DNA from 3 places in the Streptomyces sp. AA4 genome. Region 3 is predicted to be linked to each of the others. Evidence: predicted binding sites of a transcription regulator. Region 3 holds the regulator's gene; each other region holds the start of a gene.
The links. Region 3 encodes HrcA, which represses chaperone genes, less so after heat shock. Its sites were predicted from a motif close to TTNGCACTCNGNNNNNCNGAGTGCNAA; they were not measured.
Positions count from the first base shown of each region.

Region 1: a site for HrcA is predicted at 4,797-4,823, ahead of groL (chaperonin GroEL). Genes of this name have one in related genera too.
Region 2: a site for HrcA is predicted at 7,690-7,716, ahead of SSMG_RS44010 (FmdB family zinc ribbon protein). Genes of this name have one in related genera too.

Region 1 is NZ_GG657746.1:7,671,045-7,682,478, reverse strand. It holds gene SSMG_RS34970 (MFS transporter) at 1-429, shown strand, start outside; gene glp (gephyrin-like molybdotransferase Glp) at 684-1,886, opposite strand; gene SSMG_RS34960 (AIM24 family protein) at 2,012-2,623, shown strand; gene SSMG_RS34955 (cold-shock protein) at 2,729-2,932, shown strand; gene SSMG_RS34950 (serine/threonine-protein kinase) at 3,004-4,716, shown strand; gene groL (chaperonin GroEL) at 4,983-6,611, shown strand; gene SSMG_RS34940 (PspC domain-containing protein) at 6,694-6,903, opposite strand; gene SSMG_RS34935 (o-succinylbenzoate synthase) at 6,976-7,914, opposite strand; gene SSMG_RS34930 (BTAD domain-containing putative transcriptional regulator) at 7,992-10,769, shown strand.
Region 2 is NZ_GG657746.1:7,414,343-7,425,776, forward strand. It holds partial or broken gene SSMG_RS47830 (alpha/beta hydrolase) at 6-904, shown strand; gene SSMG_RS33700 (LppA family lipoprotein) at 913-1,572, shown strand; tRNA gene SSMG_RS33705 (tRNA-Ala) at 2,163-2,235, opposite strand; gene glpR (gephyrin-like molybdotransferase receptor GlpR) at 2,309-3,124, opposite strand; gene SSMG_RS33715 (GNAT family N-acetyltransferase) at 3,286-3,945, opposite strand; gene glp (gephyrin-like molybdotransferase Glp) at 3,949-5,301, opposite strand; gene SSMG_RS33725 (UTP--glucose-1-phosphate uridylyltransferase) at 5,298-6,203, opposite strand; gene SSMG_RS33730 (5-formyltetrahydrofolate cyclo-ligase) at 6,228-6,827, shown strand; gene SSMG_RS44010 (FmdB family zinc ribbon protein) at 7,734-8,063, shown strand; gene SSMG_RS33740 (SAF domain-containing protein) at 8,193-8,852, shown strand; gene mscL (large-conductance mechanosensitive channel protein MscL) at 8,927-9,346, shown strand; gene SSMG_RS46465 (hypothetical protein) at 9,351-9,524, opposite strand; gene SSMG_RS33750 (molybdenum cofactor biosynthesis protein B) at 9,588-10,088, opposite strand; gene SSMG_RS33755 (NAD-dependent epimerase/dehydratase family protein) at 10,212-11,273, shown strand; gene SSMG_RS33760 (MBL fold metallo-hydrolase) at 11,327-11,434, shown strand, end outside.
Region 3 is NZ_GG657746.1:5,725,624-5,731,128, reverse strand. It holds gene SSMG_RS26185 (YbaB/EbfC family nucleoid-associated protein) at 1-430, opposite strand, end outside; gene hrcA (heat-inducible transcriptional repressor HrcA) at 646-1,677, shown strand; gene dnaJ (molecular chaperone DnaJ) at 1,729-2,892, shown strand; gene SSMG_RS26170 (16S rRNA (uracil(1498)-N(3))-methyltransferase) at 2,895-3,647, shown strand; gene SSMG_RS26165 (histidine triad nucleotide-binding protein) at 4,065-4,442, shown strand; gene SSMG_RS26160 (PhoH family protein) at 4,612-5,505, shown strand, end outside.

The DNA.
Region 1 (11,434 bases), 1.9 Mb from region 3:
GCGTGGGGTTTCCTGTGGTGCGAGGCCTTGGTGGTCCCCGCCATGCTGCTCGGCCCGCTCGCCCAGCCCGGGTGGGGTTTGACGCTGTTCGTCCTCGCCGGAGCCGGCATCGCGGCGGGGGTGGTGGGGTCGAATGTGCTCGGCGCGACGTTCCGGCAGCGGTATTGCCCGCGCCATCTCTATGGGCGGATCAGCGCGAGTTCGTCGATGATCAACTATGGCACGATCCCGCTGGGCGCCCTGGTCGGCGGAGCGCTCGGCCAGGCGGCCGGGGTGCGGGTGGCGATGTTCGCGATGGTGGGGGTTCAGCTGGTGTCGCTGGGGGTGCTGCTGGTGGGTCCGCTGCGGCGGGAGCGGGACTTTCCCCAAGTCGCGCTTGCTGTGGACAACCCGGTCGAAGGGGCTGGGGTTGTCGGTGGGGGTGGATAGACTGGAGCAGGGCCGTCCCCCAGAGGAGGGCGGGGGTCGCGTCTCCCGGGGTTTGGGGCGGAAAGAGGCTCCGGCGCACGGAATCCAGCTAAGCGGGGAAGCTCGGTGCCGGGCCTCGAGCGTGACGTGATGAACGATCCGCTCGCCGGAACGCCAAGGGGCCCCGGCCTAGGCCAGCCCAGCCGCCTCAACCCAAACCCGCTGCCGCAGACCTCGCTCGCCCAAAGCTAAAGCCGCACAGACGCCACCCAAAACTAAAGCAGCAGCACCTCAACCTCATCCCCCTCCGAGGCAGCCGAAACCTCCTCCGGCAGCACGATCAAGCAATTCGCCTGCGTAAACGCCGCCAGCAAATGCGACCCCGGTCCACCCTTCGGCCCGACCACCCCGGTCACCTCGCCAAGCACCGGCGTGAAGAACCCCCGCCGATACTGCCGTCGCCCGGCCGGTGAAGTCATGTCCTCAGTCAGCCGAGCCCGCACCCGGCGCCGGTCCACGTCCGAATGGCCCATTGCCGACAGCACCGCCGGGCGCAGGAACGCCTCGAACGACACCAGCACACTCACCGGATTCCCCGGCAGCGTCACCACCGGCACGCCGTTCCACCGGCCGCATCCCTGGGGGCCGCCCGGTTGCATCGCGATTTTCTGGAATTCCACGCCTTGTCCGGTCAGCGCGTCCTTCACCACTTCGTACGCGCCCGCCGACACCCCGCCCGACGTGATCAGCAGGTCCGCCGACTCCAGCCTTGGCTCGATGATCTTGCGGAATTCCTCCACGTCGTCGACCACGCTGCGGACGACCTCGACCTGGCACCCGAGTTCCCGCAGCGCCGCCGCCAGCATCACGCTGTTCGATTCGTAGATCTGCCCGTGCTGCAACGGGTTCGGGGCTTCCACCAGCTCGGTTCCGGTCGACACCACCAGCACCGACAGCGGCCGGTACACCTCCAGTTCCGCCAAGCCGACCGCCGCGGCCAGGCCGAGGTGGGCGTGGCTCAGCACGGTGCCCGCGTGCAACGCGACGGTCCCCTTCGTCACGTCCTCGCCGGTCCGGCGGATGTGGTTGCCGACAGACGCCGCGCGGGAGATCCGGACTTCCGCGGTCCCGCGGTCGGTGTCCTCGACCATCACGATCGCGTCCGCGCCCGGCGGCAGCGGCGCACCGGTCATGATCCGCTGAGCGGTACCCGGTTCGAGCGGTTTGACGTCGACCCTCCCGGCCGGGATGTCGTCCGCCACGGGGAGCGTCACCGGCACGTCGGCGACGTCCGCGGCGCGCACCGCGTACCCGTCCATCGCCGAGTTGTCGAACGGCGGCAGCGCCACCCCGGCGAGCACGTCGCGGGCCAGGACGAGCCCGGCCGCCTCGGCGACGGGAACGGTGCGGACGGGCGCGCGGCCGAGCAGTTCGGTCACGGTCTCGCGGTATTCGTCGACGGAGATCACGCGGACCATCCTCCCTCTTGCTGCCCGTCGTGCAACACTCTCCCGGCACAAGCCGGGGAGTACGGGGAGAGTTCTGATGCAGTTTCTGGTCCGCAACCAGCCCGGGCGCGCCGCGCTCGCGACCCCCCGCTGACATGCGCGTCCACACCAGGCACACGCCCGGATTCGGCGTCGCCCGCGTGCTGCTCGCCCCCGGCGAAGCCGTGCAGGCCGCCGCGGAATCGTTGCTGGCCAGCAGCTTCAACGTGGCCGAGACGAACCAGAACCGCGGCCGCAAGGGCGGTCCGTCGGTGTTCACCGCGCCGGCCGAAGGCGGCTGGGTCGACCTGGCCCCGCTCGGCCCCGGCGACGTCTACCCGCTCGAATTGACCGGGTCGACCGGCTGGTCGGTGCACCGCGACGGCGTGTTCGCCCGGCCGGGCACGGTCCGGGTCGACCAGAACTGGGCGCCGCTGCAGCAGTTGTTCGGCGCCGATTCCGGGTTCCTCGAGCACTACAGCGGCCGCGGCCCGCTCCTGCTCACCGCGCCCGGCCCGGTGGACTCGTTCGACCTCGGCCGCGGCGAGATCGTCACCGTGCGCCCGGACTATCTCCTCGCCTATCCCGACACCGTGCAATGCCGGTTGCGCGCACTCGACCCGAGCGGACCGCAATCGCTGCGAACGGGCGAAGGACTCGTCCTCGATTTCGCCGGACCGGGAACCGTGCTCGTCCAATCGCGCAACCGGCGAGTGTCGCGGGCGTAAGGGGAATCTGCCGATTACCCCATTGCCGGGAGCGCTGATTCCGGTAGCGTGAACTCCACTTCGCACGCTGATGGACAGCGGATTCTTGTCCCGAGGGAGGGCGCCGTGGCAGTCGGCACCGTCAAGTGGTTCAACTCGGAAAAGGGCTACGGGTTCATCGAATCCCCCGAAGGTCCGGACGTCTTCGTTCACTATTCGGCCATCCAGGCCGACGGATTCCGCACTCTCGACGAGGGTGATCGAGTGGAGTTCGAAGTCCAGTCCGGCCGCGACGGCCGAAGCCAGGCCGCGGACGTCCGCAAGGTCTAGCGAGGCAGGTCCGCTGACCGGTTGGGCGAACCGGCAGTGGCAGCGGATACCGGCGCGTTAAGCTGCGCTGCGTGACAGGCGACGTGTCGGGGGACCTCACCGGTCGCCAGCTGGGCCACTACCGCATCGACTCGGTGCTCGGCAAGGGCGGCATGAGCGTGACCTACCAGGCCACGGACACGCGGCTCGGCCGCAAAGTGGCACTGAAGGTCATCGGCGACCATCTGGGAGCCGACGCCGAGTTCCGCGAACGGTTCGTCGACGAGGCGCGCAACACCTCCGCGATCGACCACGCCAACGTCGTCCCGCTGTACGACTTCGGCGAACTCGAAGGCATGCTCTACATCGCCATGCGCATGGTCGACGGTGGCGACCTCGCCGGCCTCATGTCCGCGGGCCCGATCAGCCCGGCACGCGCGCTCAGCCTGCTCGACCAGGTCGCCGACGCCCTCGACACGCTGCACAACCACGGCCTCGTGCACCTCGACGTCAAACCGGCCAACGTCCTCGTCACCAGCCGCGAGACCTCCCGCGAGCACGTCTACGTCGCCGACTTCGGCCTCACCCGCCGCGGCGCCACCGGCCACCGCACCCGCGGCGGCGACTTCCTCGGCTCGCCCACCTATGCCGCCCCGGAACACCTGCGCGGCGAACCGCTCGACGGCCGCACCGACCAGTACGCCCTCACCTGCGTCCTGTTCGCGTGCCTGACCGGCAACCCGCCGTTCCGCGGCGACGTCCCCACCGTCATCAAGGGCCACCTCGGCGGGGAACCGCCGTCGGTGGCGAGCGTGGTCGCGCTCCCGGCCGCCGTCGACGACGTCATCCGCAAGGGCATGGCGAAAAACCCGAACGACCGGTACCCGAACTGCGTCGCGATGATCGCCGCGGCCCGGGTCGCGCTCGGCTCCCTCGCGACGTCGGACACCCCGCCGGGCCCCGCCCGGCCGAACGGACTTCCGGAGGCGGCCATGCAGCAAGGACCGGACAGCAACGGAGGACCTGGCTCCGGCGGACCCGGCGCTCCTGGCGCGGGCGGTCCCGGCGGACCCGGCGCGGCCGGGCCGGGCTCGCAGCCGGGCGGTCCCGGCGCCGCGGGGCAGGGCGCTCCCGGCGTCGGTGCGCCAGGCGCACCCGGAGGCCAGGGCGTTCCCGGCGGCTGGGGCGCTCCGCAACCCGGCCAGCCCGGCCAGGGCGGATACCCGGCCCAGGGCGGCTACGGCGGCCCCGCCGGTTACGGCAACCAGCCCCCGCCCGGTTATCCAGCACAGCCCGGCCAGCCCCAGCCGGGACAGCCTCAGCAGGGCTACCCCGGCCAAGCCCCGCAAGGCCCTCCGCCCGGCTACGGCTACCCAGGACAACCAGGCCAACCGGGCCAGCCCGGTCCCGGCCAAACGCAGCAAGGCCCGCCGCCCGGCTACGGCGGTTACCCGAACCAGCCTGGCTACCCCGGTCAGCCCAACCAGCAGGGCCACCCGACCCAGGCCTTCGGCGACCCGATGCGGTTGCGCCCGCCGTCCCCGGCAGGCGGCGCGGGCGCGTTCGAAAAGCAGCCCAAGAGCGGCGGCCTGAAGTGGCTGTGGATCGCGCTGGGGGTGCTCGTCGTGGCCGGCCTGGTCGTCGGCGCGATCTTCCTCTTCGGCGGCGACGACAACGGCAACGGCGGCACCGGTCCGGCGTCGTCCGCTCCCAACATCCCGGTCGGTCCGGGCGGCTCGAAGTCGGGCGGACCGTCGTCGCTGCGCCCGCCGCCGTCGTCGATCCACATCCAGCCGAGCCACTGACCGGGTCGACCTGGTCCACCGTGGCACCAACCCTGACCTGCGCTCCTTGCACTCGACCCCGGAGAGTGCTAAACACGGCATTGGCACTCGACGCCGTCGAGTGCTAGGCGAGCGGTCACCGACCGCCTGCCTGAAGGTCGGGACGGTGAGGCTGACCCACCGGTCAGTCGTCCGTCGCGGGCACCGAGCCTGGCCGAGGACGTGTCCTGCTGCCGCCGCTGGAGACAGCGCGGCGGTGGCGCCCAATACCGGAGGACCACACCGCAATGGCCAAACTGATCGCGTTCGACGAGGACGCCCGCCGCGGTCTTGAGCGCGGCTTGAACACCCTCGCCGAAGCCGTCAAGGTGACCCTCGGCCCGCGGGGCCGGAACGTCGTGCTCGAAAAGAAGTGGGGCGCGCCGACGATCACCAACGACGGTGTCTCCATCGCCAAGGAGATCGAGCTCGAGGACCCGTGGGAGAAGATCGGGGCCGAGCTCGTCAAGGAAGTTGCCAAGAAGACCGACGACGTCGCGGGCGACGGCACCACCACCGCCACCGTGCTCGCCCAGGCGCTCGTGCGCGAGGGCCTGCGCAACGTCGCGGCCGGCGCCGACCCGATCTCGCTGAAGCGCGGCATCGAGGCGGCCGTCGAGGCCATCACCGAGCAGCTGCACAAGGCCGCCGTCCAGATCGAGACCAAGGAGCAGATCGCTGCTACCGCCTCGATCTCGGCCGCTGACCGCACCATCGGCGAGCTGATCGCCGAGGCGCTGGACAAGGTCGGCAAGGAAGGCGTCGTCACCGTCGAGGAGAGCAACACCTTCGGGCTCGAGCTGGAGCTCACCGAGGGCATGCGCTTCGACAAGGGTTACGTGTCCGGTTACTTCGTGACCGACCCGGAGCGCCAGGAAGCCGAGCTGGAGGACCCGTACGTCCTGCTCTTCGGTTCCAAGATCTCCAACGTCAAGGACGTCCTGCCGCTGCTGGAGAAGGTCATCCAGTCCGGCAAGCCGCTCCTGATCATCGCCGAGGACGTCGAGGGCGAAGCCCTGGCGACCCTGGTCGTCAACAAGATCCGCGGCACCTTCAAGTCCGTCGCCGTCAAGGCCCCGGGCTTCGGCGACCGCCGCAAGGCGATCCTGCAGGACATCGCGATCCTGACCGGCGGCCAGGTCATCTCCGAGGACGTCGGCCTCAAGCTGGAGAACGCGGACCTGTCGCTGCTGGGCCGCGCCCGCAAGGCCGTCATCACCCGCGACGAGACCACCATCGTCGAGGGCGCGGGCGACGCCGACCAGATCCAGGGTCGCGTCAACCAGATCCGCGCGGAGATCGAGAACTCCGACTCGGACTACGACCGCGAGAAGCTGCAGGAGCGGCTCGCGAAGCTGGCCGGCGGCGTGGCCGTCATCAAGGCCGGCGCCGCGACCGAGGTCGAGCTGAAGGAGCGCAAGCACCGCATCGAGGACGCGGTGCGCAACGCCAAGGCCGCCGTGGAAGAGGGCATCGTCGCCGGCGGTGGCGTGGCCCTGATCCAGGCCGCCGAGGCCGCTTTCGCGGGCCTGAAGCTGACCGGTGACGAGGCCACTGGCGCGAACATCGTCAAGGTCGCCGTCGAGGCTCCGCTCAAGCAGATCGCGATCAACGCCGGTCTCGAGGGCGGCGTCGTGGCGGAGAAGGTCAAGTCCCTCCCGCAGGGCCACGGCCTGAACGCCGCCACCGGCGAGTACGAGGACCTGCTCGCGGCCGGCGTGCCGGACCCGACGAAGGTCACCCGCTCCGCGCTGCAGAACGCCGCTTCCATCGCGGCGCTGTTCCTGACCACCGAGGCTGTCGTCGCGGACAAGCCGGAGAAGGCTGCTGCCGCTCCGGCCGACCCGTCCGGCGGCATGGGTGGCATGGACTTCTGAGTTCGGCTGCTTGTCCGGCGAAGCCCGGTTCACCTTCGAGGTGGGCCGGGCTTCGCCCGTTTCCGGGGCAGCACGCCCGGGCTCAGTCTTCGGGAGTCAGCACCGCGGCGGCGGCGTAGACCGGGAGGACCAGCCCGGCCGAGAGCACGGCCCCGGCGACCGCGGCGATGCGCACCATCGACGGGTCGACGTTGAGGTAGTCGGCCCATCCGCCGCACACGCCGGTGAGCATGCGGTCGGAGCGGCTGCGGAAGATCTTCTTGGCCGGTGCGGCCTGCATGTTGTTCGTCATGCCAGCAATACTCCGCGCCGGGAGCCCGCCGCACATCCGGGATCGCCCCGGGCCGCGACCCTGAAGTCTCCCTTATCCGCTGATCTTCCGGACCCGCTCGAACCGGTCCAGCCAAGCCGCGGTCACCTCGGGGGACGCGGCGAATTCGGCGTAGTCGTCGGGTTCCGGTGCTTGCCGAAGCACTGGCAGGTAACCGTCCACAGGGGACAGTGTGGCGGTGCAGACATCCCCGCGCAGCAACGACATCGTGCCGAGGCCGCACGCGAAATCCAGCTCCGGCAAGGCTCCGGCGAGGGCGAGTCCGGCAGCCAGCCCGACGCTCGTCTCGACCGCCGACGACACCACGCACGGGAGTCCGCACGCCTCCGCGACTTCCAGCGCCCGCCGCACCCCGCCGAGCGGGGCGACCTTGAGCACGGCGATGTCGGCAGCTCCGGCGACGGCGACCTTCAGCGGGTCTTCCGCGCGGCGGATCGACTCGTCGGCCGCGATCCGCACCGACACCCGGCGTCGGACAGCGGCCAGGTCGTCGATCGTGGGACACGGCTGTTCGGCGTACTCCAGTCCACCGGCCGCGCGGTCCAGTTCCGCCAGGGCGTGCACGGCGGTGTCGACGTCCCACGCCGTATTGGCGTCGACCCGGACCGCGCCGGACGGACCCAGCGCGTCGCGCACCGCTTCGATGCGCGCGCAGTCCTCGGCCAGCGTCGCGCGTTTGTCCGCCACTTTGACCTTCGCCGTGCGGCAACCGGACGCGCGGACCAGTTCGTGCGCGCGTTCGGGCGACACGATGGGGACCGTCGTGTTCACCTCGATGCGGTCGCGGACCGGCTCGGGCCAGCCTTCTTCGCTCGCTTCGAGCGCGGCGGCGAGCCAGGGGACGCTCTCGGTGTCCGAGTAGTCCGCGAACGGGCAGAACTCTCCCCAGCCGGCGGCACCGCGGAGCAACAGCCCTTCACGGATGGTGATGTCCCGGAACCGGGTGTGCAGCGGGAGCGCGTAAACCTGCATGACTGCCGATCATGCCACCGCCGCGGGGGCGGGAACCGAGGTGCCGCCGACGCCGTCTCAACGCCACAATGGAACGTGTGGACGGCCTCGACTTCCGGGTGCTCGGCCCGGCCGAGGTGCTGGCCGGGGACCAGGTGGTGCCGCTGGGCGGCAGCCGCCCGTTGATCGTGCTCGCCGGACTGCTGCTGCGAGCCAACCGGCTCGTGTCGGTCGACGTGCTCAGCCACTGGCTGTGGGGCGACGACCAGCGTCGATCCAAGGGTGCGCTGCAGACGTATGTGCTGCGGCTGCGCCGGGCGCTCGGCGACGGAGCGGCGATCCGCACCGAACGCGGCGGCTATCTGTTGGAAGTCGACGAGAACGCGGTGGATCTTGGTCGGTTCCGCCAGTTCGCGGCGCGGGGCCGCAGCGCGGCGGAACGAGGCGAACACCGCCGGGCGGCGGGCTATTTCGAGGACGCGCTAGGCCAGTGGCGGGGTTCGGCGCTGCAGAACGTGGAATCGGACGCACTGCACCGGGACGAGGTCGGGCAGCTCGCCGAGGAGCGCACGCGGGTGCGCGAGCAGTGGGCCGAGACGCTGCTGACGGTCGGCGAGTACGAGACTGTCGTGCCCGAACTGGAACGGCTGACGCGCGAACATCCGTTGCGGGAACGCCCGCACGAGCAGCTGATGTACGCGTTGCTTCGCTCCGGACGGCAAGCCGAGGCGCTGGACGTGTACCGGCGGATCAGCGGATTGCTCGCCGAGGAACTGGGCCTGGATCCCGGTGCCGGCCTGCAGCGCGCCCACCGGCTAGTGCTGGGCGGCGACGAGGCCACGCGGTTCCGGACTCCTCTGGAGCCCCATATCCCGCACCAGCTTCCGGCTGATCTGGGTGCTTTCGCCGGTCGAGCCGCGGACCTGAAAGCCCTGCGTGCACTACTGCCAGAAGCTCTCGACGACGGCACTTCCACCCCGATCGCGTCGGTGGAAGGCATGGGCGGACAAGGCAAAACGACCCTGTCCGTCCACTTCGCACACCAGATCGCCGACCGTTTCACCGGCGGTCAGGTATTTCTGGACCTGCGCGGCTACGGCCCAGGCGCACCGGTGTCGCCGATCGCCGCGCTGGAGACGATGCTCATCGCGCTGGGCGTGCCCGCCGACCGGATCCCGTCCGGTTTGGACGAACGCGCGGCGACCTGGCGCACCTACACCACCGGCCGACGGCTGTTGATCGTGCTGGACAACGCGAACAGCACCGAGCAAGTGCGCTATTTGCTGCCCGGCCCGGGATGCCTGGTCGTGGTGACGAGCCGCTGGCAACTACGCGGACTGGTCGCGACCCACGGCGCCCGGCGGATCGCTCTGTCCGAATTGGACAGCGAAGAGGCGGTGGAACTGCTCGCTTCGGCCATCGGCGTCGAACGAGTGCACGAGGATCCGCTCGCGGCTGGCCGTTTCGTGGAGTATTGCGGCGGACTCCCGCTGGCGATCCGAATCCTCGCCGTACGCGCCGCACAGTTCCCGCGGCTCCCGCTGGACGAGTTCGTGGCCGCCCTGCCCTCGGACGCCGGCCGATTGAGCACCTTCGACCTCGGCGACGGCGACGAAACCAACATCCGCACAGTCTTCTCCTATTCTTACCGAGTTTTGTGCCCCTCGGCGGCCCGTCTGCTGCGGTTGCTGGCGCTGTCGGTCGGCCCGGATTTGTCGCTGGGGATGGCAGTCGCGCTCAACGGATGGTCCGAAAAGGACACTCGCGGCGCTCTCGACACGCTCGTTTCCGCGCACCTGCTCACCCAGCCGAAGCCGGGCCGGTACCAGTTCCACGACCTGATTCGCGCCTATGCCACCGAATTGTCGGAGCAGGAGGACACCGCCGCCGATCGCGCGGCAGCCAGCGAACGCCTGCTCGACTGGTGCATCGCGTCGGCGCGGAACGCGGCTCTGGCCATGCGCCCGCGCCAGCTGATGGACGAAATCGGCCCGATCCCCGCCGAAAACGCGGCCGAGTTTTCCGACTTTCACCAGGCGCTGGCCTGGTTCGTCGAGGAACACGGAAACTTGCTCTCGGTCGTCCAGTGGGCGTTCCGGATCGGCAGGTACGCGCAATGCTGGCGCTTGGCGTGGTCGCTGTTCACCTACTTCGCCGGACGCGCCCGCGTCGACGAATGGCGACACGTCTTCGAGATCGGCCTGCGAGCCGCGCGGAAATCCGGTGAGCGGCACGGGGAAGCGGCGATCCTCAATGGACTGGGCGTGATCGAGGGAGTCGCCCGGAATTACGTGCTGGCGCGCGAATATCTGGAGCAAGCGCTGGCGGTGCAGCTGGAACTGGGCTCGCTTCCCGGGGAGGCTCGGGCGCGCTACAACCTAGCGATGACCGCGCAGGACATCGAAGATTTCCCGGAAGCTTACCGGCACGGCCTGCGGTCGCTGGAAATCACGAGGGAACTGGGATTCACCTCGGTGGAGGCGAACGTTTTGCGCGCGCTGGGCGATCTGTGCGCGATGATGGGGGACTACCCGCAGGCGCTGTCGCTCGCGGACGAGGCGCTGGCCCTGGTCCCGCCGGACGATCTGCCGCAGGGCCGCTTCTCGCTGGCCGCCCGAGCCCGCGCCTTGCTCGGTTTGGGTCGGCATGTGGAGGGAATCGAGTGCCTGTCCGAGGCGGTGGACATGTTCTTCGCGATGGATGAGGAGTATGAGGCCGCGGATGTGCTCTCGGAACTGGGCACCGCACACCTGCGATACGGCCGCACCGCCGCGGCGCGGGACTGCTGGTTGCGCGCGGTTCGGTTGTTGACGCGGTTGGATCACCCGGATGCGGACCGGGTGCGGGCACAGTTGGCTGGGTTGGTGCGGGGGTAGGTTCGGCTGCAGTGGTGCGGTGCTGCAGTGCGCCATACCGCCATACCGCCACGTGCTGCGACGCTGCACCGCCGTGGTGCCGCGCCGCTGCGCCGTAACGCGCCGCCGCACCGCGCCGCCGCGATGCCACATTGCAGCACTGCCGCACTGCACCGCCGCACTGCACTGCCGCACTGCACTGCTGCGCCGTGCCGCCGTGGTGCCGCACCCGTGCCGCCGTGCCGCCGTGATGCCGCGCCGCCGTGATGCCACATTGCAGCACTGCACCGCCGCACCGCACTGCTGCGCCGTGCCGCCGTGGTGCCGTGCCGCCGTGACTCCGCAGTGCAGCACTGCACTGCCGCACTGCCGCACCGCGCCACCATGCCGCCGTGATGCCGTGATGCCGTGATGCCGTGGTGCCGCGCCGTCGTGGTGTCGGGATATCCGTACGGCCGCACGGCTGCGGCGGGGTGACTGCTGGTGACGCGCTCAGTCTGGCTGCTGAAACGGCTGATCCGTCCTGGCGCTGGCCGGGTGCGGGGCGCAGTCGACAAGGTTGCTGTGGCAGGGGAGTCAGGGCTGGGAGGTTCGGCGGCCAGTTGGGCTAGACCACTCAGCTACGGCCCGGATACGCACAGTCGGCCCGCTTGCTGCGGGTCAGCTGCGGTCGAGCCGCATCGGCG
Region 2 (11,434 bases), 1.7 Mb from region 3:
CGACCATGGCGAAAGGCGGACGACAGCTGCTGTTCCTCGATGCCACCCACCCGCGGGTCGAAGCAGCCGTCGCCGTTGGCAACGTCGACACCGCGACCAACGTCGCGGTCTTCACGCCCGGCTTCACCACCACCGTCGACGGCAGCCTCGGCCGATACGACAACAACATGGCGGACCTGGTCGCTACAGGCAACACCATCGAGCGGCGTATGGCGGTGGGCCCACCGCCGCAGTCACGTGGATCGGCTACCAGGCACCGCAGGCGGACGGCGGCTTGGTCGACCCGACGCAATCGGTCGCCAGTCCGCTTGCCGCCCAGGCCGGGGGCGACAACCTCGCCCGCTTCTACAACGGCATCGGCGCAGCGCATGGCGCGACGAACACGCCGCTGCACCTCACTGCCCTCGGACACTCCTACGGTTCCGTCACTACCGGCTTTGCACTGAGCCACGACACCCCGGTCAACGACGCCGTTCTGTTCGGCTCGCCGGGTCAGGGTGCGGACCACCTGAACGTGCCTGCGGGGCACCTCTACTCCGAACACAACACCGGCGACAACCTCGTGCCGACCGTCCACGGCACGCTCGGCCCCAGCCCCTACTACAGTCCCAGCGCTGTGCCGAACTACCACCAGCTATCTACCGACGCCAGCATGACCAGTGTCGGCCCTTTCAACGCCAGCTACGACCACAGCGGCTACCTCGACAACCAGTCCACGAGCCTGTACAACATGGCCGCGATCACCACGGGCCACAACGACCTGGCTGTCACCTACCAACCCCCGCCCCCTCCGCCGGACGTGCGCCCCATCCCACCCGGCGTTCCCGCCTCCCCGCCAGAGACAACGCCACCTCCGCCCGTCGCGTCACCGCCGGGTGCCACGCCTACACCACCCCCGCGGTAGGACAGCTCGTGACCACTAACCACATTCAGCAGCCAGAAACTCAGACGTGCCGGCCGAACCATGTGCCGAACGGACCGACCCAGACGCGCCGGCCCCAGCGCGCGCTCCTCACCGCAGCCGCCGTCCTGCTGCTCAGCAGCTGCGGAACCTCCAACGATCCTCTTGACCCGGGAACAAGCGTGGACGCAAACACCTCCTTCACCGAACTGATGAAGCTGCCCGACATCGACCAAGCCGCACAGCGATACCAGCAGATGGCGACCGAGCTCCAGACTGCCCTCGGCAGCCAAGTTCCGGCGCTCAAACAATGGAACGTCGCCGACCAACCCATCCGCGCCGCCTGCGGTGCCGACCACCCGAACCTCGACTCCGCCGCGGAAACACTGCGACTGGAAAACCACGTCGCACCCGGAACGCTTTCGGACGCGGACTACGAAAAAGCACTGGCTGCTATCGGACCAGTCGTCACCAAACACGGATTCACCGCAAGCCCGCAGCGATTGCACGACACCCCGGGCTCACACGACGCCGTCTTCCACAACTACAAAGACGGCAGCTCTCTTCAATTCGGCAGCCACGTCAACACCGTGTTCAGCATCTCCATCGGCTGCCATCTCACCGCCGAAACCAAGAAACTCGGACACATCCCGCCAACACCCAGCTACTAGCGCGCGGACAGGACAGGTGCCATCGGCGATGGATTATCGAGGAGATCCGGGACTGGTCCGGGACTGTCTGTGCAGCGCAATGCCATCCGCGAAGAGTTACTCGCCCGAAACGTCGTCGGCCGGGTGACGCTGCCTGCCCCGCAGAAGTCGGCAACTTCGAACGTTCAAGCTGAACATATCCTGACCGCGCCAGCGTGTCAGAAGAAAGCTACTGCACCGCCAGACCAGGACTCCGGCCTCAGACGGACACCATGCCCATGATCGACGCCGGCACCGCGGTGCTGAAGCTATGCATCGAGCGCAGGACCCGGGACCGCGACAAGGGCCGACGTCCGGCCAGCCCTCAGCCTACTGTTCACCACCCAGCTCGACCCACCTGCCGAGCCGCGTAGCTTCCTTCGCCCTTGGGCTGCCCGCGCGGATCCTTCGGCACGCCCAGTTCCCCATGACGATGGAGATTTACACGGGGGCCTCGTCCGAGCAAACGGGGCAGCACTCAAGAAACTGGGAGACAGTCATCGGTGGGCTGCTTCGGTACGGACACGAAAAAGGCCCTCCCCGGTTCCCCGGAAAGGGCCTCTCACCTGCTGTGGAGCTGAGGGGAATCGAACCCCTGACCTTCTCGATGCGAACGAGACGCGCTACCAACTGCGCTACAGCCCCTAGGAGCGTGAGCCCCTGTCGTTCAGTGCTTGGAAAGCTTAGCAGCGCCCTCCAGGCACCCAACAGCGGGGGGTCACTCTCCGACGGCCCGGCGGTAAGGACCCGCGCTGGGCTCCGCGAGTTCCTCGAAAGCGGGGTCCTCATCGTCCAGATCGACCACGACCGCCTGCCGGCGGATGCGGGACATCGGGGACGGTTTGCGCTCCACGATGTCGCGCGGCACCTCAGGCGCGACGACCTCGACGTCTTCCTCTTCCTCCGCGAACGAGTCGTACGCCTCGCGGGGAGGAGCGGGAGCCGTCGTCGCGTAGCGGGCCATCCGGCGCTGCCGGATCTCTTCCTCGATGCGGACCTGGCGGCGCAGGTACACGAGGTAGCCGACGAGCGCGACGTCCACCGCGGCGTGCACCCACCACGCGAGAGACAACACGAATCCGGCGATCGCGGCCGTGACGACGGCAGCGATCAGCAGGATCACGACTACTCGCTGACGGAACGCGTACTTGGCCTTGGCCGCGATCTCCGCCGCCTCCGGGTCGAAGCCGCCACGACCGGGCCGGTAGCTGCGGCGTTCGCGGCGCGGTTCGGCGGCGCGTTCCGCGCGCGCAGGCTGCGGGAGCGGCTCCGGTTCGGGCTCGGGCTCGGCGTCCAGGTCTGCGTCGAGTTCCGCCTCGAGTTCGGCGAGATCATCCTCTACCGAAGGATTCGCATTGTCGGACACGGCGTCGTCCTCCTGTCCCTCGTTGCGAGCACTGCCCCTTCGCACTACCCGGGCGGCCAGCGCGGAGGTTGGCGTCCGCGCGACTTGCTGGCGTTTGCGAGCCACCATGGGCACGAGAACGACGAGCCATGCCGCGGCGAGCGCGACGATGATCACCGAACTGGGCATCTCCCGTCACCTCCCCCGATCCTCTGCTGTAGTCACGCTAGCCACAACAGTCACACAGGAGGCGCAGACTCGCCGGGTTCGATCACGAAAATGCATCACCGCATTAGGTGAATCTCACAGGATGTGGTAACGCGTGACCGGCGAGGGACGCGTAGTCACGGTCAGGCCAGCTCGGCGCGTCCGGCCGCCACCAAGCGGGACACGAGGCCGTCGCCGGTCTCCTCTTTCGTCACGGCGAAGCAGAGGTGGTCTCGCCAGGCTCCGGCGACGTCGAGATACCGCTCGAACAGGCCTTCCTGCCGGTATCCGGCCTTGGTGAGCACGCGGATGCTGGCGTTGTTCTCCGGCCGCACGGTCGCTTCCAGCCGGTGCAGCCCGGCGGCATCGAAAGCGTGATCTGTCACGAGCGCGACGGCCGCGGTGGCCACGCCTCCCCGGACGATCTCCGACGACACCCAGTACCCGATCCAGGCCGACCGGAGTGCGGCGCGGATCACATTACCGACAGTGATCTGCCCCGCGAACTTTCCGTCCACCGTGATCGTGAACGGCAGGCACTGGCCCCGCCGCGCCAGCCCGCGCAGCGCCGCCCACTGGGACGGCCACGACCAGAACGCGTTGCGGTCCGCCCACGGCCCGATCCCGGTCGGCTCCCACTCCTCGAGGTGCTCGCGGTCGCGCAGCCGGACGCGGCTCCACTCGCCGGCGTCGCGCAGCCGCACCGGGCGCACGGCCAGCACGCCCGCCGGGATCCGCAAGGGGCCGAGCGTGGCGGGCCAGCCGGGATGCCGGTTTTCGACCGAGTCGGCGAGTGCGGCCACGGATCAGGCGCGCTGGGCGAGGAAAGTGACCTTGACCTGGTCGCCCGCGGCCACCTCGGTGAGATCCTCCTCGACGGTGATGAGGCAGTTCGCCTCGGCCAGCGACGCGAGCAGGTGCGCGCCCGACGTGCCGAGCGGCTGCACCAGGTACTCGCCGTTCGCCTCGTCGCGCAGCAGCTGACCGCGCAGGTAGCCGCGGCGGCCCTTCGTCGAGGTGATCGACGACAGCAGCCGTGCCCCGACCACCCGGCGGTGCGGGTTGCGGGTGCCGCGCGCGGTGCGGATCAGCGGCCGCACCAGCACCTCGAACACCACGAGCGCGCTCATCGGGTTGCCCGGGATGAGGAACGTCGGCACCGAGTCCGGACCGAGCCTGCCGAAGCCCTGCACCGAACCGGGGTGCATGGCGACCCGGGTCAGGTCGATGTGCCCGAGGTCGGACAGCGCGGCGTGCACCTCGTCGCCGGAAGACCCGCCCGCCCCGCCCGCGACGACCACGATCTCGGACATCAGCAGCCGTCCTTCGACGACCTCACGCAGCCGCTTCGGGTCGCCCGGCACGATGCCGACCCGGCTGACCTCGGCACCGGCGTCGCGTGCGGCCGCGGCCAGCGCGTACGAGTTGACGTCGTAGACCTGGCCGACCGACGGCGTGCGGTCGATGTCCACCAGCTCGTCGCCGACCGACACGATCGACACCCGCGGCCGCGGGTAGACCAGCACCTTCGCACGGCCGACCGCGGCCAGCAGCCCGACCTGCGCGGAGCCGATGGTGTCGCCCTTGCGCACCGCGACGTCGCCGATCTGCACGTCCTCGCCGGCCCGGCGGACGTAGCCGGCCGACGGCACGGACCGGTTGATGGTGACCTTGGCCTGGTGGCCGTCGGTGTAAGCGGTCGGGACGACGGCGTCCGCGAGCGTGGGCAGCGGCGCGCCGGTGTCGACGCGCACAGCCTGCCCCGGCTGCAACCGTCGCGGCTGACGCGAGCCAGCCGGGATTTCGCCGACGACCGGCAGCTGGACCGGTTCCTGTCCGGCGGTCTGCACGTCGACGCTCCGGACCGCGTAACCGTCCACCGCCGCCTGGTCGAAGCCGGGCAGCGCGTGTTCGGCGACCACTTCTTCCGCGCAGAGCAGGCCCTGCGCTTCGGAGATCGCGACCCGGACCGGCCGCGGGCGCACGGCGGCGTCGAGGGTCAGCGCGATCTGCTCGTCGACCGAACGGAAATCGCCGGACTCGGCGGTTTCGTCTGCCGCGACAGCGATTTCTGCCGATTCCGCCGCCGCGACGGCCTGAACCGCGGGTTCAGTCACCGTGGCGTCTTCGGTCGGGGTGGTGTCGAGGGAGTCCGTCATGGGCGATCGTTTCCGATCCGTTCGGTCAGCCAGGTGCGCAGCGAAGGCCCGTAATCCGGGTCCTCGAGCGCGAAATCGACGGCGGCGCGCAGGAATCCGCCCGGGTTGCCCAGGTCGTGCCGCCCGCCGCGGTGGACGACGATGTGCACCGGGTGCCCCTCCTGGATCAGCAGCGCGACGGCGTCGGTGAGCTGCAGCTCCCCGCCCGCGCCGGGCTCGATCCGGCGCAGCGCGTCGAAAATCGCCCGGTCGAGCAGGTACCGCCCGGCCGCGGCGTAGGTCGACGGCGCGTCCTCCGGCTTGGGCTTCTCGACCATGCCGTGGACCTGCTTGACGTCCGGGTCGTCGGTCTCGGTGACGTCGAAGACGCCGTACGGGGAGATCTGCTCCTTCGGGATGTCGAACGCGCAAAGCACGCTGCCGCCGTACTGGGCGCGGACGGCCGACATGCGGTCGAGGACCCCGGCGGGCAACACGAGGTCGTCGGGCAGGAGAACCGCGACCGCGGTGTCCTCGTCGGTGAGGTTCGGCTCGGCCTGCGCGACGGCGTGCCCGAGCCCGAGGGCCTGTTCCTGGATCGCGACCTCGACGTCCAGCAGCTCCGGCCCGCGGCGGACCTTCGCCAGCAGGTCGGTCTTGCCCTTCTCCTCGAGCGTCTTCTCCAGTTCCGGCTTCGCCTCGAAGTACCGGACGACGGCTTCCTTGTCCGGCGAGGTGACGATCACCAGCCGCTTCGCGCCCGCACTCGCCGCCTCGGCCGCGACGATCTCGATCCCCGGCGTGTCGACCACTGGCAGCAGCTCTTTGGGCACCGCTTTCGTCGTCGGCAGGAATCGCGTGCCGAGGCCTGCGGCAGGCACGATGGCGGTTCTGAAGGTCTGGGTGGTTGAGGCGCCCGTCATGGGCGCAAAGCCTAACCTGGTCTCATGCACGAGCCGGGCAATGAGACCCCGAGCAAGGCGGAGTGGCGGACCCGAATCCTTCGCGCCCGCGCCGAACTGCCTCCCGAAGCCCACGCTCGCGAGGCAGCCGCCCTGGCGACGGCAGCGTCGTCAATCCACGCGGAAACGGTCTGCGCGTACCTCCCTTTCGGCACCGAGCCCGGCCAAATCTCCCTGGTGAACGCCCTGGCCGCGACGGGTGCTCGCGTCCTCCTGCCCGTCATCCCGGACACTCCCGGCCCGCTCGACTGGTCCGAGTACACCGGCCCGGGCGCCCTGCTCCCCGGACGCCTCCGCGGCGTCCTGGAACCGTCCGGCCCGCGCCTGGGCACCGCCGCGGTGGCATCGGCGCAGGTGCTGCTGATCCCAGCCCTGGCCGTCGACCGCCACGGCACCCGCCTCGGCCGCGGAGCTGGCTACTACGACCGCACGCTGGCCGCAGCGCCGGACACCGCCCGCGTGGCTGTGGTGCGCGCAGAGGAGGTCGTGGACCGTCTCCCGGCCGAACCCCACGACGTGCCCATGACCGCCGTTCTGACGCCCTCCGGCCTCATCCAGCTGCCGACCGCCGCCGCGGCTCGCTGAGGGCTCGCTGAGGAAGTGGTCAAGACCACTCGATCGGCGCGCCGCGCTCGGTTCCGCCGACCGGACCCAACCACCGCCGCTCAGCCGACAGCCCAAGCCCGGTGAGCGGCCGGCCCGCCGACAGCCCAAGCTCGGTGAATGGCCGTCCCGCCGAAAGCCCACGCCCGACGACCGCCGTCCCGCCACCAGCCAAAGCCATCGAGTGCCGGACGACAGCTAAGCCGTTGACTGCCGCCCGACGGACAGCCAAAGCCCACGACTGCCGTCCGGCTGGAAGCCCCAGCCCACGACCGTCGCCCGGCTGGATGCCAAGCCAACGACCGCTGTCCGGCCAGATCCGAAGCCGAGCAGCACCGTCCGACCGAAGGCTTCAGCCGGTCACAGCCACCCGAACCGCAGGCCCAGGTTGCCCGACCAGCGACCGAACAGAAGCCCGCAGGCCGCCGCAACGGTCACGCCGCCAGCTTTAGCCAAGGCCCGACGTCCACAGCCGCCCAACAGCCCAGCCGCCAGCTCCGCCAGGCCGCTCGGGGCCGTCTGCACACCGACCGCCAGACACGTCGCCAGCTCCACCCAGCTTGCCCAGCACCCAGTCACGAACCGCCCAAACCACGCATCCACACGCAAGCCACGCCAGCACCGGTATCCGCCATACCGGCACAGACGAGCCCTCCACGGCCCCGCCAGGCCCCGCCAACCTGCCCGACGAAGCCCCATCCGACCGGACCAGCCGCGGCCCAGCCACCCCAGCCACCAACGCCCAGGACACCCTGACCAGCGCAAACCCGCCGCCGCCAGTGCCGCCGCAGCACTGTGAGCAAGGGGTAATTGCGCTGAGGGAATGCTGTCCAGCACAATTGGGTTAGCACTCTTGTAGGTCGAGTGCCAGTGCATGAAGGAGCTTCAGTGCCCACGTACCAGTACGCCTGCAAGGAATGTGACCACCGCTTCGAGGCGGTGCAGTCCTTCTCCGACCCCAGTCTGACCGTCTGCCCGCAGTGCTCCGGTCCACTGCGCAAGGTCTTCAGCTCGGTCGGCGTGGTCTTCAAGGGCAGCGGGTTCTACCGCACGGATTCGCGTGATTCGAGCAAGTCGAGCACCTCCGCGGCCCCGGCCAAGACCGAGAGCGCCAAGTCCGACTCGTCGTCCACCACCTCCTCTTCGTCGACGTCTTCTTCGTCCTCGAACACATCCTCCACGACGAGCACGACAAAAACGGCTTCCGCGTCCTCCTGACCCCCGAGTTATCCACAAGGGGCCAGTTGTCCACAGGTTCGCGAATCGGCTCTTCCGGCCGGTTCGCGACGTCCTTAACGTCGGATTCGCGCGGCATCCCGCCGTGCCGGAACCGACGAGGGGACAACCGTGAACACCTTGCTCAGCCGCCTTCCCGCGCTGCCTGACGTCCGTCTGCCGCGCGGGCGGCGAGCCCGGATGCTCCGCCGGTGTCTCGCGGCGGCCTTGCTCTTGGCCGGCCTGCTCGTCCTGTTTCTCCCGCCCTCCGCACGGGGCGCTCCCGCCACCTCGACGGTGGTCTCCGCACGCGACCTTCCCGCGGGTTCTGTCCTGCGCGCTGCTGACGTGCGGACCGTCGCGCTGCCCGACAGCCTCCGCCCGTCCGGCGCGCTCTCGGCAATTGACGCGGCGGTAGGCCGTCTTCTGTCCGGCGCGGCTCGGGCCGGCGAGCCCATCACCGACGTCCGGCTCCTGGGCAACAACCTCCCCGTAACGGGTGAACCCGATGCGGTCACCGTCGCCGTCCGGCTCGCGGACGCGGCGGTCGCCGAGTTGCTTCAGCCGGGCCAGCGCGTCGACGTCGTCGCGGGCGCGGATACCACAAATTCCGCGTCTGTGCTGGCCAGAGGGGCTTCGGTGGTCACCGTCCGGCGTTCTGACGACGCCGGGAACCGCACTTTGGGCCCGCCGCAGAAGGGCCCACTCGTGCTGCTCGCGCTGCCGAGGGAGGTTGCCACGCAGGTCGCTGCTTCCTCGCTCGAACGACCGGTAACGGTTACTCTCCGCTAACCCGACCCTGTTCCGACGGGCGACGACTGTCCGACGACGGTCAGACGCCCGTCCCGAATCCCCTGGGAGCAGCAGTGCTGAAAGGTTTCAAGGACTTTCTGATGCGCGGCAACGTCGTCGACCTCGCGGTCGCCGTCGTGATCGGCGCCGCGTTCACCGCGATCGTCACCGCGTTCACCAACGGCCTGATCAAGCCGCTGATCAACGCGCTGGGCGGCTCGAACGCGGCGAAGGGCCTCGGCTTCAACGTCCGGAACGGCAACGACTCGACGTTCATGGACTTCGGCGGCGTGATCAACGCGGCGATCAACTTCGTGATCGTCGCCGCGATCGTCTACTTCCTGATCGTCCTGCCGATGAAGCACATCCAGGAGCGCCGCAAGCGCGGCGAGGAGCCCGGTCCGGCCGAGCCCACGGACGTCGAGCTGCTCACCGAAATCCGCGACCTGCTGCGCGCGCAGCAGGGCAACGGCCCCTCCAGCCGCGGCAACTGAGGGGTCACCGATCGTGATGCGGGGGCCGGTTCTCGAGATACCAGGAATCCGGAGTGGTCTCCGGGCCCCGGCCCCGCTCATCGGACGTGGTCTCCGGCAGGACGTCGCCGAAGATCTCGTCGACCCGGCGGCGGCGCTGGGCCTCGTCTGCGCGGGGGCGTCGTTCCTCGTGCGGCATGGGTCCATCGTCCCACCTGTTGTTTGACAAGTGCAGAGAGACATCCGCCGCAGGCGGCCGGGCTCAGACCTCTTCGAGGCCGGAAAGCTCGTCGATCACGTGCGGGACCAGCGACGAAAGGGTCGCCATGCCGTCGCGCACCGCCGCGCGCGAACCGGCCAGGTTGACCACCAGCGTGCTGCCCGAAACGCCGGCCAGGCCGCGGGAGATCCCGGCGTCGACCGCGCCCGCGGCCAGCCCCGAGGCGCGCAGGGCCTCGCCGATGCCCGGGATCGGGCGGTCGAGCACCCCGGCGGTCGCGTCCGGCGTGCGGTCGCGCGGCGACACTCCGGTGCCGCCGACCGTGATCACCAGGTCCGCCCCGCCGATCACCGCCGTGTTGAGCGCGTTGCGGATGCCCGCGGTCTCGGCCTCGACCACCACGACGCCGTCGACGATGAACCCGGCCTCCTCGAGCAGCTCGGTGACGAGCGGCCCGGAGGTGTCCTCGTGCTCCCCGTGCGCGACCCGGTCGTCCACAATCACCACGAGTGCCCGGCCCAGCCGCTGTGCGCTCCGTTCCATGCCGACACCGTATCCGGTTCCCGGCCCGCTTCGCCGCCACGGGCCCGGTGATTTCTGACGATTCGGTGACGTGGTCCGCGCAGGCCGCGCGCACCCCGAGGCAGGCGGCCTGACGTCGGCGAGGTGCGAGTGCTCCTCACCGGCGGCGCCGGGTTCATCGGGTCCCGGATCGCCGATCAGCTGGCCGACGACGGCGACGAGGTCGTCGTGCTGGACAACCTGCTGTCCACCGCGCACGGCTCCACCACGCCACCCGAATACACCCGGCGGCACCGCTTCCTGCGCGGTGACGTCACCGACACCGAGATCGTCGCCGCGCTGCTCGACGGCGTCGATGCGGTCTGCCACCAAGCCGCGGTGGTCGGCCATGGCGTGGATCCGTCGGACGCGCCCTCGTATGCGCTGAACAACGACTACGGCACCGCCGTGCTGCTGGCCGCGATGCACGCGGCGAAGGTGCGCAAGCTTGTGCTCGCCTCGTCGATGGTGGTTTACGGCGAGGGGCGTTACGCGTGTGCGGAACATGGTGTCGTTCCGCCGTCACCCCGTCGGCAGTCCGATGTGGACGCCGGACGTTTCGAACCCGCTTGCCCGCACTGCGGTGCCGAGTTGGGCTGGCAACTCGTGCCCGAAAACGCGCCGCTGTTGCCTCGAAGCACCTACGCGGCAACAAAACTGGCGCAAGAACATCTCGCGGGTGCGTGGGCAAGGCAGACCGGCGGCACGGTCTGGGCGTTGCGCTACCACAACGTCTACGGCCCGCGGATGCCGCAGAACACGCCATACGCGGGTGTGGCGTCGCTGTTCCGTTCGGCGCTGGAGCGGGGCGAAGCGCCGACGGTGCTGGAAGACGGGCGGCAGCAGCGGGACTTCGTGCACGTGGACGACGTGGCCCGAGCGAACGTCCTCGCACTCCGGAACGACGGTCCGGAGGCAGATCTCACGCCGCTGAACATCTGCTCCGGACAGCCGCACAGCGTCGGCGACCTGGCCCGGGAACTGGCCCGCGCCTGCGGAGGGCCGGAGCCGCGGATCGTCGGCGGTGCACGGCCCGCGGACGTCCGGCACGTAGTCGCCGACCCGGCCCGAGCGCGGGAGTTGCTCGGGTTCCAGGCGGAAACGTCCTTCGCGGAAGGCATCGCCGCGTTCGCCACCGCGGAACTGCGCGCCCCTGTCACTCGATGAGGTGAAGATCACGTTCCGGAATGAATCGGCCGTACCGGATCTTGATGCTGGGCATGCGTTCCATCGTGGTGGGGGACATCGAAATCCACGCATTGACCGACGGACGGCTGCAGCTGCCGTCGTCGTTCTTTCCGGGACTCCAGGGCAAGCGCTCGGCACCG
Region 3 (5,505 bases):
GGGCGGGGCGCGCGGGCCGGGCAGGCGGGGCGGGAGGGGCCGAATCTTCCTGCGCGTCGAAGAATTGCGGCTGCGGCGGGGCGGGAGGGGCCGGTTCCTCCGGGATTTCCGGCTCCGGGATCTGTTCTTCGAGGAATTTCATCGCGTCGCTGTGCTCGCCGATCACCGGAGCCATGATCGCGGTCAGCTGCTGTGCCGCCTGGGCTTGGGCGCGCCGGGCGGTGGCCAGCACGGCGGCCGCCAGGGCGGCGCGCGGCATCTCGTCCGCGCGGGGGCCGAACTGGAGTTCCTGCAGCGCACCGGCGGTGTTGACGGTCGCGGTGACCGCGCCGTCCTGGCTCGTCGCGGTCGCCGACACGTGCTTCAGCCGTTCCTGGGCCTCCGCGGCCCGCTGCCGGATTTCGGCGATTTCGGGAGAAAGTGCGTTCATGTCGGCCACTGCTTTCGGCTGGAGCGGTTCATGGTCTTTCCGAGGCAGAAAACCCGGTTCCGGTTCCCGCTGCAAGCGAAGATCCCAGTTGCCCGGTTCGTCGCTATTAAAAATCGTTTCCCTCCCCTTTACCCGGAGGCGGCGGGACCGGAGGGCGCGCCGGGCACTCCCGGGTCCGTAAACTCGTTGTGAGTAGCAGGAGGACCGCGAAGGAGGTGCCGGTGGCGAACACGGACGAGCGTCGCTTCGAGGTGCTGCGCGCGATCGTCGCCGACTACGTCGCCAATCAGGAGCCAGTCGGGTCGAAGACGATCGTCGAGCGGCACAACCTCGGCGTTTCCAGCGCCACCGTGCGCAACGACATGGCCGCGCTGGAGGAAGAGGGCTACATTGCCCAGCCGCACACCAGCGCCGGCCGGATCCCGACCGACAAGGGGTACCGGCTGTTCGTCGACCGGCTTTCGGAGATCAAGCCGCTGTCGGCGGCCGAGCGCCGAGCGATCACCAGCTTCCTCGACTCCGGGACCGACCTCGACGACGTGCTGCGCCGGTCGGTGCGGTTGCTCGCGCAGCTCACCCGCCAGGTCGCGGTGGTGCAGTACCCGATGCTCACCAACACCGTCGCCCGGCACCTCGAGGTGGTCCCGCTCACGCCCGCGCGGCTGATGCTCGTGCTGATCACCGACTCCGGCCGGGTCGACCAGCGCACGGTCGACCTCGGCGACGTGGTCACCGAGGAGACCGTGCTGCGGCTGCGCACCGTGCTCAACGGCGCGCTCGCCGGGCGGCGGCTGGCCGACGCGGCGGCCAACGTGGCCGAACTGCCCGAGGCCGCCCCGCCGGACCTGCGCGACCACCTCACCCGGATCTGCACCACACTGGTCGAATCGCTGGTCGAGCACCCGGAGGAGCGGATCGTGCTCGGCGGCACCGGCAACCTCACCCGCAACGTCGCGGACTTCCCCGGGTCGCTGCGCCAGGTGCTCGAAGCGCTCGAGGAACAGGTGGTGGTCCTGAAGCTGCTCGCGGCGGCCCGCAACCCCGGTGCGGTCACCGTGCTCATCGGCGAGGAAAATGAGGACGAGCAGATGCGCAGCACCTCGGTCGTGTCGATCGGCTACGGCCGGGACGACATGCTGCTCGGGGGAATGGGCGTCGTCGGGCCGACCAGGATGGACTACCCGGGAACGATCGCGGCGGTCCGCGCGGTCGCCAACTACGTGGGGCAGATCCTGTCCGGCCGCTGACCGGCGGCGGGCCGGGGACGCGGCGGAACACGAAGGAGAAGGCAGAGCAACGTGGCGAGGGACTACTACGGGATCCTCGGGGTGGCCAAGAACGCGAGCGATCAGGAGATCAAGCGCGCGTACCGCAAGCTGGCCCGCGAGCTCCACCCCGACGTGAACCCGTCGGAGGACGCCCAGCACCGCTTCGGCGAGGTGACCACCGCGTACGAGGTGCTCTCCGACCCGCAGAAGCGCAAGATCGTCGACCTCGGCGGCGACCCGATGGACCCGGGCGGCCGCGGCGGCGGGGGCGGCGACCCGTTCGCCGGCTTCGGCGGGCTCGGCGACATCATGGACGCCTTCTTCGGAGCGGCCGGCGGGGGCGGCGGACGGGGCCGCGGGCCGCGCAGCCGCGTGCAGCCCGGCTCCGACGCGCTGATCCGGCTCGGTCTCACGCTCGAGGAGTGCGCGACCGGCGTCGACCGCGAGATCACCGTCGACACCGCGATCGTCTGCGACCTGTGCCGCGGCGCGGGCACCGCCGAGGGCACGACCACCAAGACCTGCGACACCTGCGGCGGGGCCGGCGAGGTCCAGTCCGTGCAGCGGTCGTTCCTCGGCCAGGTCGTCACCGCGCGCCCGTGCCCGGTCTGCCGCGGCTTCGGCGAGGTCATCCCCGACCCGTGCCGCCAGTGCGGCGGCGACGGCCGGATCCGGTCGCGGCGCGGCGTCACCGCGAAGATCCCGCCCGGCGTCGGCGACGGCATGCGGATCCGGCTGTCCGGACAGGGCGAGGTCGGCCCCGGCGGCGGCCCGGCGGGCGACCTCTACGTCGAGATCGACGAGGCCCCGCACGAGGTGTTCGTCCGCGAGGGCAACGACCTGCACTGCAACTTCCGCATCCCGATGACCACCGCGGCGCTCGGCGCGACGGTCCCGATCGCCACCCTGGTCGACGGCGACTACGAACTCGACATCGAGCCCGGCACCCAGCCCAACACCGAACTGGTGCTCACCGGCAAGGGCATGCCGCGGCTGCGCTCGTCCGGCCGCGTCGACGGCCGCGGCGACCTGCACGTGCACATCGACGTCGTGGTCCCGACCAAACTCGACGAGGCCCAGCGCGACCTGCTCGTCGACCTGGCCCAGCAGCGCGGGGAAGAAGTCCCGACGCTCGCCGCCAACGGCAGCAAGCACGGCGGCCTGTTCTCCAAGCTCCGCGCGAAGAACCGCTGACTGTGCCGGACACCACACTGCCGGTCTTCCTCGCCCCGGCGGTGCCCGCCGAAGGACGGGCGCTGCTCGACGGCGAGGAAGCCCGGCACGCGGCCACCGTGCGCCGGCTGCGCGTGGGGGAGCAGCTCGTGCTCTCCGACGGCGCCGGCGCGATGGCCCGCTGCGCCGTGGACGCCGTCGAAGCGGGCCGGGCGGCCTCGGTCACCCTCACCGTTCTCGAGCGCTGGCAAGAAGAACCGCCCGCGCTGCGCGTCCACGTCGCCCAGGCGCTCGCCAAAGGCGACCGCGGCGAACTGGCCGTCGAACTGGCCACCGAAGCCGGCGCCGACGCGATCGTGCCCTGGCGCGCCGCCCGCAGCGTCGCCCGCTGGGACGACGGACCCCGCGGCGAGAAAGCCCTCGCCCGCTGGCGCGCCACCGCCCGCTCGGCCGCGAAACAAGCCCGCCGCGCCCACGTGCCCGCCGTCGCCGAACCCGTCGGCACCCGCGAACTCGCGCAGCTGGCCGCCACGATGTCCGCGACGCTCGTCCTCGAATCCGGCGTCGCCAGCAAACTCGCCGACCTCGCGCTGCCCGACGGCGGCGACCTCCTCCTCGTCGTCGGCCCCGAAGGCGGCATCACCGACGAGGAACTCGCGCTCCTCGAAGAATCCGGAGCCACGACGGTCCGCCTCGGCCCGACCGTCCTCCGCACCTCCACGGCGGCCGCCGTTGCACTAGGCGCACTGGGCGTCCTCACCGGCCGCTGGCACTGACCGCGAACACCCCCGCAAAACCCGGAAAACCCGGCAGAACCCCTAAAGATCCGCACCAGGTGATGGCGCGCCGCACCCCCGCCAGCTACTCTGCTTCGCAACATGCGAACCCCAGGGTTTCAGCCCGCCCCCCGGCGGGCATTACCCTCGAGTACGCGAACCCATGCCCCGCCGGGCACCTCCCCCCTCGGTCCGGCGGAGCCGCGGCGGCGGTGGAGCGACCCCCAGGCTCCACCGCGCCGCGGCGTCTTCGTATCGCCTGGCGGCGATACTTCGCCTCCGCGGTTCCCGCCATTGCTCCCGGGGGGCCGAGCCCCCCGGACCCCCACGGTGCGGTGGTTGCCTTCCGTGCGTCTCTCGCGTTGGTGCGCGGTGGTTGCGTGTGGTGTGGTGGTGCCTCTTTGTAGGGTGGGGTTTATGAGCGATGCGGGTGCTGCTGAGACGTTGTTCGAGCGGATCATTGCTGGGGAGATTCCGGCGGACGTGGTGTACCAGGACGACGCCACGTTCGCGTTCCGCGACATCAATCCGCAGGCGCGGGTGCACGTGCTCGTGGTGCCTCGGAAGAGGTATCGGAACGTGGGGGAGCTGGCCGAGGCGGATCCCGAGTTGTTGTCCCGGGTGTTGCTGACGGCGCGGAAGGTTGCGGAGCTCGAGGGGATCTCCGGCAGCGGGTATCGGGTGGTGTTCAACACTGACGCCGACGCCGGGCAGACGGTGTTTCATGTGCATGCCCACGTGCTCGGCGGGGAGCAGCTGGGGTTGTTCGGGCGGCCGCAGGCCGGAGTGCACTGAAACCGGGCTGCGGGGCGGGGAGCAGGGCAAGTAGCATTCGAAGAGTCCCTGTACGTCGACTTGCGAAGTGCGCAGAAAGCAGGACCGAGGCCACGTGGCCGGAACTGAGACGGGTGGAGCCGCCCGACCTGACAATCGGGTATCGGCCGAGGCACAGGTTCGATTCCCGATCCCGGAGGCGGCTCAGCTGAGCCTGCTGGGGTCGCGCGACGAGAATTTGCGGGTGGCCGAGGAGCTGCTGGCGGCGGACGTGCACGTGCGCGGCAACGAGGTCACGTTGACCGGATCCGCGGCCGACGTGGCGTTCGCGGAGCGGGTTTTCACCGAGCTGGTGCAGCTCGCCGGCGGCGGGCAGCAGGTCGGGCCGGACACGGTTCGGCGGACTGTGGGGATGCTGTCCAGCGGCGACGCGTCGCCCGCCGAGGTGCTGAGCCTCAACATCGTGTCGCGCCGGGGCAAGACCATCCGGCCCAAGACGCTGAACCAGAAGCGGTACGTCGACGCGATCGACAAGCACACGATCGTCTTCGGCATCGGGCCCGCGGGCACGGGCAAGACGTATCTCGCGATGGCGAAAGCCGTGCAGGCGTTGCAGGCCAAGCAGGTCACGCGGATCGTGCTGACCCGGCCGGCGGTCGAGGCGGGGGAGCGGCTCGGATACCTGCCGGGGACGCTGAACGAGAAGATCGACCCGTACCTGCGGCCGCTCTACGACGCGCTGCACGACATGGTCGAGCCGGAGTCGATTCCGCGGCTCATGCAGGCGGGCACGATCGAAATCGCACCGCTGGCCTACATGCGCGGGCGAACCCTCAATGACGCCTTCATCATCCTCGACGAGGCGCAGAACACCACGCCCGAGCAGATGAAGATGTTCCTCACCCGCCTCGGGTTCGGCGCCAAGATCGTCGTCACCGGCGACATCACCCAGATCGACCTCCCCGGCGGCCAGCGCAGCGGGCTCCGCGTCGTGCGGGACATCCTCGGCGGCGTCGAGGACCTGCACTTCGCCGAACTCACCAGCCAGGACGTCGTCCGGCACAAACTGGTCGGCGACATCGTC